Regions from separate parts of the Sphingobacterium puteale genome, predicted to be linked through region 3. Evidence: riboswitches for the same ligand, from Rfam matches in the RefSeq annotation. Region 3 holds a riboswitch; each other region holds the start of a gene.

Region 1 (3,283 bases), 840 kb from region 3:
GATCTCGCTGCAACAAAGGATATTGTTGTCGGGGATGAACTGCATTTCTCCAATGTATTTTACAACTTAATGGACAATGCAATTAAGTACAGCAAAGGAGATCTACATGTAAATATCAGTTCTAAAAATATTGGCGACAATATTGTTATCACCATTGCCGACAATGGAATCGGGATGAGCCGGGATCATTTACAAAAGATATTTGATCAGTTTTATCGTATTCCCACCGGAAATGTCCACAATGTCAAAGGCTTTGGCTTAGGCTTAAGTTATGTACAGGATATATTGAGAAGACTTAATGGAAGAATCACTGTAAAAAGTGAAAAAGATAAGGGCACAACCTTTGAGGTAATTTTGCCCATAAAAAAATAACACGTTCCTTTTTTGTATATTCAGGGAACATTAGTGAAAATTAATAGATTCATTATGCAAAAGATATTATTAGCAGAAGATGATCCCAATTTGGGGGATCTTTTAAAGGATTATCTCGAATTAAAGGGAAAATTTGACGTCACGCTCTGTATAGACGGGGATGAAGCCATCTCCCAATTCAAAAAAAATGATTACGACTTATGCATTTTCGATGTCATGATGCCTAAAAAAGACGGTTTTACCGTAGGCCGCGAAATCAGAAAAACAAATAGCACTGTACCGATCATCTTCGCCACCGCAAAGGGGATGATGGAAGACAAGACTGAGGCGTTTGAATTAGGTGGAGATGATTATATTACCAAGCCGTTCCGTGTTGAGGAGTTACTGCTTCGGATTAATGCCCTTCTGAAACGTAGCGTAAGAGACAAAGAAGATGAAGTGGTTGCAGACAAATTTGAAATTGGAGATTACTTCTTTGATTATACAAGTCAGCAGATTTCCTACAAGGGCCAAACGCAAAAATTATCAACAAAAGAGGCCGAGTTGCTTCGTTTACTTTGTTTAAAAAAGAATGATGTATTGACCCGTGAAGAAGCCTTATTAAAAATATGGCATGACGACAATTATTTCACCGGCAGAAGTATGGATGTATTTCTCAGCAAACTTCGCAAATATCTAAAAGAAGATAACAAGGTAGAAATTGTCAATGTGCACGGGAAAGGATACAAACTTCTGGTAAGCTAAAAGCATAGCGGGTGAGATTCAACTGAACAATTTCACCCTGCTTTCCAATGAAAAGAAAGAAATAAAACATTTCTATTCTTAGTAGATTATAAAAAATACATGCTCTTTTATAAAAAATTTGCATGTCAAAAAAAAATGTGCTAACTTAGCGTCGCTTATAGAGAAAGGCAGAGGGAATAGACCCGATGAAGCCTTAGCAACCTGTCCCTTGACAAGGTGCTAAATTCTACCCTACTTGACATGGGAATGATAAGCCGAAGTCACCGAATTCTAGTGTGTCCTTCTCTCTAGCAAGAAATATAGTTGAAAAAGAAATATTAAAAACATTATTATGTTATTGACTAACAATTTAGGTTACCCTCGTGTGGGCGCGTTCCGCGAATTGAAAAAAGCCAATGAGGCCTATTGGGCTAAAAAATCTTCTGTTGAGGAATTATTGGACACAGCAAAAAAAATTCGTGAAGGCAATTGGAAAACACAAAAAGATGCTGGAATAGATTTGATCCCTTCCAACGACTTCTCTTTTTACGATCAAGTATTGGATTTAACCCTTACTGTTGGTGCTATTCCTGCTCGTTATCATTCTTTGTTGAATAAAGTAGACAACAACTACAGCTTAGACTTATATTTTGCAATGGCGCGCGGTTTCCAGCAAGAAGGAATTGACGTGACTGCAATGGAGATGACCAAGTGGTTGGATACCAACTACCACTATATGGTTCCTGAATTCACAAAAGATCAAGAGTTTAAATTGACTTCTGAGAAATTCCTGAATGAATACAACGAAGCAAAATCATTGGGTATTGAGACAAAACCTGTTTTATTAGGCCCAATCACTTACCTTTTGATCGGTAAAGAAAAAGAAGCTGGTTTCGACCGTATCGACCTATTGGATAAATTAGTTCCTGTATATGAGCAAATCTTGTCTAAATTGGCAGAAGCTGGAGCACAATATGTTCAGATCGACGAGCCTTTCTTGGCTTTAGATTTAGATGCAAAAGTAAAAGCATTATACCAACCTACGTTCGAGAAATTGGCTGCTGCTGCCAAAAACATCAAATTGATCGCGACAACTTACTTCGAAGCTTTAAAAGATAACGAAGATATCGCGGTTAACTTACCGATCCATGCATTACACTTGGATTTAGTACGTGGAGAAAACCAATTGGATACCGTTTTAGCTAAAGTTCCAGCTTCATTGACATTATCTTTAGGTATTGTTGAAGGCCGTAACATCTGGAAAAACGATTACGAAAAATCATTGGTTAAAATCAAACAAGCAGTTGATGCACTAGGCAAAGACCGCGTTTGGATTGCTCCTTCTTCCTCTTTATTGCACGTCCCTTTTGATTTGGACAATGAGCACAATGAGCAATCATTACCTGCTGAAGTGAAAAACTGGTTAGCGTTCGCTAAACAAAAATTAGCGGAGGTAAAAGACCTTGCAGTTTTAGCAGAAGGTGAAGTTGACGCCGAAACAGCAAAACGTTTTGAAGCAAACAAAGCTGCAGCTGAAAGCCGCCGTACTTCTCCATTGATCCACAAACCAGAGGTAAAAGAACGCACAAGCAACATTACTGATGATGATGCAAAACGTACATCAGTTTTTGCTGACCGTAAAGCAGCACAACAAGCGAAGTTCAACTTGCCAGCATTCCCTACCACAACGATCGGTTCATTTCCGCAAACGAAAGATGTGCGTAAATGGAGAGCTGATCTAAAAAAAGGAGCGATCACACAAGAAGAATACGATAAAGCAATTGCTGAAGAAACCGAAAACACAATCCGTCTTCAAGAGCAATTGGATATCGACGTATTGGTTCACGGCGAGTTCGAACGTAATGACATGGTTGAATACTTCGGTGAGCAATTGGCGGGATATGCATTCACTCAAAACGGTTGGGTACAATCTTACGGTTCACGCTGTGTGAAACCTCCAATTATCTACGGAGATGTATATCGTCCACAAGATATGACTGTACGTTGGTCTTCTTACGCGCAATCATTGACTAACCGTCCGGTTAAAGGCATGTTGACTGGCCCTGTTACCATCTTACAATGGTCTTTCGTACGTAACGACCAACCACGTTCAACAACGACTTACCAAATTGCATTAGCGATCCTGGATGAGGTACAAGCGTTGGAAAAAGCAGGTATCAAAATCATT
Region 2 (3,283 bases), 1.9 Mb from region 3:
CCAGCGGTCGCTTCCATGCTGATCCGCCCGCGCTTCCCATTTGAAAATTGCCCAAAAAACCACTGCCGTACAAAGCGAGGACATCGCGTATACCTCAGATTCCACAGCGGAATACCAAAATGTATCACTGAAGCTGAAAGCCATTGCCCCGACTGTCCCTGCAGCGAAAAGCTGTAGGTAGTAGGGAAAAGTAGGCTGTTGTGGCTTCTTCAAAATTTTCTTGGCTATAGCAGTGATTGTCCAAAACAGAAATGTCACGGTCAAACCACTACAGATTGCCGAACCAATATTCATCCAGTAGGCTATCTTCCCGATATTACCGAATGCGAGATTGGAAAAAACATTCTGGATAAGCAAAAATAAGGGTGCACCAGGCTGATGAGCCACCTCAAGTTTGTAGGCACAGGCAATAAATTCACCACAGTCCCACCAGCTTACGGTCCTTTCAACAGTAGCAATGTAGACAAGCGTGGCAATAAGGCCACAGGTCAAACCGAATACAGTATTTAATTTATTGTACGTCATAGGGTCAATTGGTCTAAATCTTTATTCCTTTTAGTACTTTAAATTAAACAGTTATCTCGATTTGAAAATGTTAATTAACACTATTTAACATCATGATTTAATAAAAATATTTTTCTGAGGAAGCTGCTTCTATACTGAAAAGAGAAATACAGTCTTTTAAAGGGAAAGTAATGTCATCCTCCGTCGGCCATGTACAACAGGCAACAATTGAATGAACAGGAAATCGTTTCATAGAGACGTAGACGTATTTCTACTATAGTTTTAATAAAAAAGCGAGGGACTCTTCCCTCGCTCTATTTATATTTTTAGACCAATTTTTCAACGATCTTTTTGGTTGGGCCGGGATTACTCATAGTATAAAAATGCAGCACTGGCGCGCCAAATTTGATCAGTTCCTGACATTGTTGTACAAGCCATTCTTCACCGACTTGTCTCACATCGGCATTGGTTTTACATGATGCAACTGCATCACTCAATTCCTCTGGAATATCCAAATGGAAAATTCGTGGCAATGTGACCAGCTGTTTTTTTGTCGTCAAAGGTTTGAGCCCCGGAATAATAGGCACATGAATTCCGTTGTCGCGGCATTTGGTCACAAATTCCTTGTATTTTTCTACATTAAAGAACATCTGCGTCACGATAAATTCAGCCCCCATATCGACTTTTTGCTTCAGATATTTAAAGTCCGTATTGAAATTAGGTGATTCAAAATGTTTCTCCGGATATCCGGCAACTCCGATACAAAAATCAGTTTTTTCAGATGTAATAATATCTTCGTGGAGATACTTCCCTTTATTCATATCTGTGACCTGTTCCAATAGGTCCGTAGCAAAAGCATGACCACCTTCAGTTGGAATAAAATCAGCATCTCCTTTGCGCGCATCGCCTCGCAGCACCAGCACATTGTCAATACCCAAGAAATTCAGGTCAATCAAAGCATTTTCTGTTTCCTCTTTGGTAAAGCCACCACATATCAGATGCGGGACAGCGTCCACCTTATACTTATTCATGATAGCAGCACATATCGCCACTGTTCCCGGTCTTTTGCGATAGGATACTCGCTCCAATAACCCGCTAGCATGTTCCTTATAGATGTAATCTTCACGATGATAAGTTACATCTATAAAAGGTGGTTTAAATTCCATCAGCTCATCCATTGTTTTAAAAATACTTTGGATGCCCTGTCCCTTTGCAGGAGGCAATAGCTCAAAAGAAAACAATGTTTTTCCTTTAGCATTCTGGATATGATCGGTAATCTTCATTAAAAAACTGTTTTAAGTTTGGGTTGGCTTACATCGAAACGCACAAGTCGAGGATATGTCTATCTGCATGTAACTTATCTTTCCCACATGGAGCAGGGTAGAATTTAGCACCTTGAACAATACAGGTTGCTAAGGCTTCATTGGGTCTAGTCCCTCGGCCTTTCTCTATAAGCGTTGCTAATATCGTTTTAAAAAACCAAACAACAAAAATATTTTTCGAAAATCTATAAATTACATCGATAAAGCTGTCTTGCTTCCGGCTTTATCGATGTAATTTATCCCAAAGTTGATAGTGAGTTACGTAAATTCTTCAAATAAAATGTAATCAACAGCAACCCCGTCACACTATACTTCTCCTTTTGTCCGTACTTAAACCCAGCTAGCAAATATTGATAGGCGACCAATGCATTTTCCTCATTGTAAAACAGCTCCTTCCAGGAGACAGGAACATCTTCCCATGCCTTTAATACAATTCCATTTTGGGCATAGGTAATCGGCGACTCAACTCCGTCTATCTTGTAATCATGATGAACGCCAGAATTAGAAATGTGCTGAAAATAAGCAATCGAATAATCTAAAAAATTCAATGCACGCTCCTTTATCTCCCGGTCATTCTCAGCTCTTGTTGGAATATTACGCCAAAGATTGATTCCACTATCAAATTTACTGGGCTGCTCGCGAATGGGTGTCTTGTCCAATTCGAAATTGATGTACAGTCGCTCGGTATTTGGCAAATGGGCGGAATTAAACGCGGAGAAATCACCTTTCAACTGCACAAAATCCTTTTTCACCTGGATAATATCCAAGGAGAGTTTTCCCTTTGTAGCATCTATAAGCTCAAGCTTACTTCCGTTAAATGTATATTTACCATACAACAGGATATCGTCTATGGCGAAGACAAAATGTTCTTTATCCCGAAGGGAAAGAAAGGAACGATAATAAAGCGGGTGATCACAACGGACATCAGGCTCAACATTTAGCGGATTATCGGCTTTGGCCTTTAAATAAACCTCATTGGTATAACCGCAGATAACCTGGTAATTTCCGTCAGGAAACTGCTTATCCTTTCCCCAAAAACCGCAGGAGGACAAAAATATCGTTAAAATAAGGATCAATAATGGTCTCAAACCGGCTCATTTAGTAATGGTCAATATATTGATTATTTAGTACCAATATACTCAAAATCCCTCAAAGTAGGATATACCAGATCATTTTAACAAGTGAGTTCTGCCAATAAAATCAAATACTGTTGTGACCCAACCTGATGAAACAAAAATAGGTTCAAAACTTCGCTTAGGAATTTGAACCTGTTTTGTTAATATTTACGCGAATCAAGAAATACGCTAAATCCCGATCTGGACAACGGATTTAGTAGCTAAGACCGTCTCTCTTATTCTTTATAGAGATCGACTAGCCCTTCAGGCAATGCAACTTCAATAATTTCTTCTTCACCATCTATTCCTAAAATTAAGTCATCGGATAGTGGAAACATCATT
Region 3 (3,283 bases):
TCGGGCCGATCTGGATTTCGGGATCGCCAACTTAGCGGCTAAACCTTATTTCAACAATGGGGGACATGCGACCGCAAGTTCAGCAAAAGCCTTGAAAGCACGGGTTTTACTGTTTGCGGCTTATGGTGACAAAGGGGTGCCCGATTTAGCAATTTTGAAAGAGGTAAAAGATTTATGCACCGATGTCATGAAAGAGTATACCCTGAGTACGGCTTTTGAAAATGTCTTTCGCGACGCAACACAGAAGAACAATCCCGAGATTATCTTTTCGGTCAATTTTCTGGCACCGAATAATACAGCCCCCTGGGACATGTACCTAGGCGATTGGATAGCAGCTTCGCCGTTGCAAAACCTCGTGGATACCTATGAATGCAAAGATGGCCTGCCTTATGGTGAATCTCCGCTGACGGACCGGGCCAATCCGTTTAAAGATCGGGATCCGCGGTTGAGCAAAACAATTTTTGTGGACCATCCCGACTTTGGCGGCGGTAAGATCCATACACCGTCCAATCCGCGGCCTACGGGTTATGGGGTGCTGAAATTCCTGGATCCGGCCAACTTACCTTTTGGCTTTTCAACATTGAGTCAACAGGATGCGGTTGTGCTGCGTTTTGCGGAGGTGCTATTGATGTATGCCGAAGCACAAAATGAAATCGCCGGGCCAGATCCATCGGTGTACGATGCCATGAATACCCTGAGGAGCCGCGTTCAGATGCCCGGGTTTCCTGCCGGTTATACCAAGGAAAAAATGCGCGAACGTATCCGCCACGAAAGAAGGGTAGAACTTGCTTTCGAAGGACTGCGGCATTACGATCTGATTCGTTGGCATATCGCGGGTGAAGTACTCAATGCGGTCAAAGACAGTAAAGTGCCCTATCATTTTGAAGACAAATTTTACCGCTGGCCGCTGCCACAAACAGAAATTGAGAAAAGCGCAGGTGTGTTAATTCAGAATCCAAACTATAAGTAATAAGATTATAGCCTTTTTTAAATCGGCAATTTCCTAAACCAATCACAGCAGCGCGCACGAAGTCCTTTCGATGCGCGCTATTTTTGTGCCGATAACGCTTACTGTAAAGGAATCAAGACGTTCTGTTCCAAACGTACTGGCACCTGCTTTACCGAGGTAAAACCGTCTTCCTTGGAAATGATGTTGGAAAGATCCAGTCCTCTTTTGGAGAACGTACTGATCAAAGCTGTTCTAAAGGTAGCTTTCGATGATCCCCAGCCTTGACCCAAAATGGTGTCATTGTTGAGCTGTATCAGTTCGTCCGTAGAATAGTAGCTGAATTTTTCCAGTAAGTGTTGGTAAAGATTTGTTGTAGTAGCCATACAATTTAAAAATTTAAAGGATTAAACCATAAACTGTATCCAGATCTTGTTGGGAAAATAATCGTTCTGCGACGTTTATTTTGGTCGAAACCCGTATTAATTTACCACCGCGGTGCCTGCACTCGGTTGGTATTGCATCATGCAATTCTGAATACTCTACAAATATAGTAGATTATTTTTATAATAAAAAATATTTTTCTTTCTAACTGCAAATTAGGGATAGCAACAGCTATGAGGAGATCAAAAAGCAGGGGCGGGCTGTTGGCTGTGATTTGGTTATGAAGTGGATAACTGGACGAGAAATTTATCATGTTACTGTAATCTCATTGAAAATACTTTAAAAAACAGAGATAAGACAATACTTTTGCGCCATGAATAGAATTGCGGAAATTAACGAATACATTGCTGCCGAACGCGAGGTATTATTGCAACACCCCTTGTATCGTAAGATCAAAACGATCAAGAATCTACGTTCGTTTACAGAAGGGCATGTGTATGCCGTATGGGATTTTATGTCTTTACTAAAAGCTTTACAGATTAAATTGACCTGTACGACTTTACCTTGGTTTGCGAGCGAGCATCCATCGACACGCTATCTGATCAACGAAATTGTATTAGCGGAAGAATCTGACGAATATATTGATGGTCGCCGTTTGAGCCATTTTGAAATGTATCTGGACGCAATGAGTGAAATGGGAGCAGATCTGCATCTGATCAATAAGTTTATCGTGCACGCCAAGAAATCCAAAAGTATTTTTGATGCCATTGCATTGACAACACTGGACAAAAGGATCAAAGATTTTCTGAATTTTACTTTTGAACTGATTGAAGAAGGGGAGGTACATAAAATTGCGGCTGCTTTTACATTTGGCCGTGAGGACCTTATTCCGGGTATGTTTACTTCTATTTTGCAGGAGCTGAAAACTAACTTCCCTGAATCTAGCTTGGATAATTTTATCTATTATTTCCAACGTCATATTGATCTGGACGGTGATGAGCATGGCCCTTTGGCCATGCAGATGATCTCCGATCTGGCCAAAGAGGATGACGAGAAGTGGGAAGAAATGAAAATAGTGAGTAAAGAGGCGCTTCAAAAGCGCATTGAACTCTGGAATGCAATAGAAGATTCCCTATAGGGAATCTTCTATTGTTTGGAATCTTTGTAAAAAGAACTTAACGGATAATTTTACGGAAAACTATTCCGACAGCGAAGTTTTTAAGGCATGGGTAAAAGCGCTTATAAATTGTGGGTCCAAGGTGTTGGAAAAGGTATTCATATTCCCTAAGCTGACAATGAGTGCCGGTATTTTTGCTCCCCGTAAAATCGCATGACTGTGGCTTTCAACGGGTTTCTGCGTGCTCAATCCTTGATTTTTTAAATTTTGTGTGAGACGGAATGCGAACTCCCGACTTTGATCCTGTATCTTCGGAAATTCAACAGCTTTTGGATAAAATAAGCCGATTGGCAGCTTTGTGTTTGAAGGATCAACATCGAAATGAATGGAAACCAAGGCATCGCCGGTAAATGCTGCACGGTCTTTGAGCATCATAAATTCGTCTTTCGAATGGGTCAATACAACCTGAAAACCTTCTTTTTCAAGTTCATTTTGAATCATTTTACAAGCCTGTAAAGTGAGATCTTTCTCTTTGAGGCCTTTGCTGTTGGTGGCACCATTATCTTTGCCGCCATGTCCCGGATCGAGAACAATAGTCTTTACGCTGTTTTTAACAGCAGTGAGAGCAGTGATTTTTTCTTTCGTGGGATTAATAAAAGAGAAAGAGACAATTAACACGAATATACAGGGAACAAGCAGCAGATACTGATAACCTTTCGTGCGCGGCGATAGATTTCGCATCAACCTGTCGATGCGTTCTACCAATTCATTTTGGTTTTTTAAAATTCTACTTTGCATATAATCTATTTGTTGATGTTGTTGTGTCAGATTCAGCA

Evidence for each region. A riboswitch is a leader RNA that binds a small molecule or an ion and turns the genes downstream of it on or off. The one in region 3 is predicted to bind S-adenosylmethionine.
Region 1: linked by a shared signal. The riboswitch ahead of metE (5-methyltetrahydropteroyltriglutamate--homocysteine S-methyltransferase) and the one ahead of ABTV71_RS06195 (5-oxoprolinase) in region 3 are both predicted to bind S-adenosylmethionine.
Region 2: linked by a shared signal. The riboswitch ahead of ABTV71_RS26520 (methylenetetrahydrofolate reductase) and the one ahead of ABTV71_RS06195 (5-oxoprolinase) in region 3 are both predicted to bind S-adenosylmethionine.

What each region holds. Positions count from the first base shown of each region.
Region 1 is NZ_CP158959.1:652,645-655,927, reverse strand. It holds gene ABTV71_RS02630 (sensor histidine kinase) at 1-372, shown strand, start outside; gene ABTV71_RS02625 (response regulator transcription factor) at 427-1,116, shown strand; SAM riboswitch class I at 1,269-1,372, shown strand; gene metE (5-methyltetrahydropteroyltriglutamate--homocysteine S-methyltransferase) at 1,448-3,283, shown strand, end outside.
Region 2 is NZ_CP158959.1:6,401,181-6,404,463, forward strand. It holds gene ABTV71_RS26515 (protein O-mannosyl-transferase family) at 1-525, opposite strand, end outside; gene ABTV71_RS26520 (methylenetetrahydrofolate reductase) at 831-1,787, opposite strand; SAM riboswitch class I at 1,859-1,961, opposite strand; gene ABTV71_RS26525 (hypothetical protein) at 2,063-2,914, opposite strand; gene rimM (ribosome maturation factor RimM) at 3,178-3,283, opposite strand, start outside.
Region 3 is NZ_CP158959.1:1,496,621-1,499,903, forward strand. It holds gene ABTV71_RS06190 (RagB/SusD family nutrient uptake outer membrane protein) at 1-970, shown strand, start outside; gene ABTV71_RS06195 (5-oxoprolinase) at 1,069-1,332, opposite strand; SAM-I-IV-variant riboswitch at 1,399-1,492, opposite strand; gene ABTV71_RS06200 (DUF3050 domain-containing protein) at 1,704-2,468, shown strand; gene ABTV71_RS06205 (N-acetylmuramoyl-L-alanine amidase) at 2,529-3,283, opposite strand, start outside.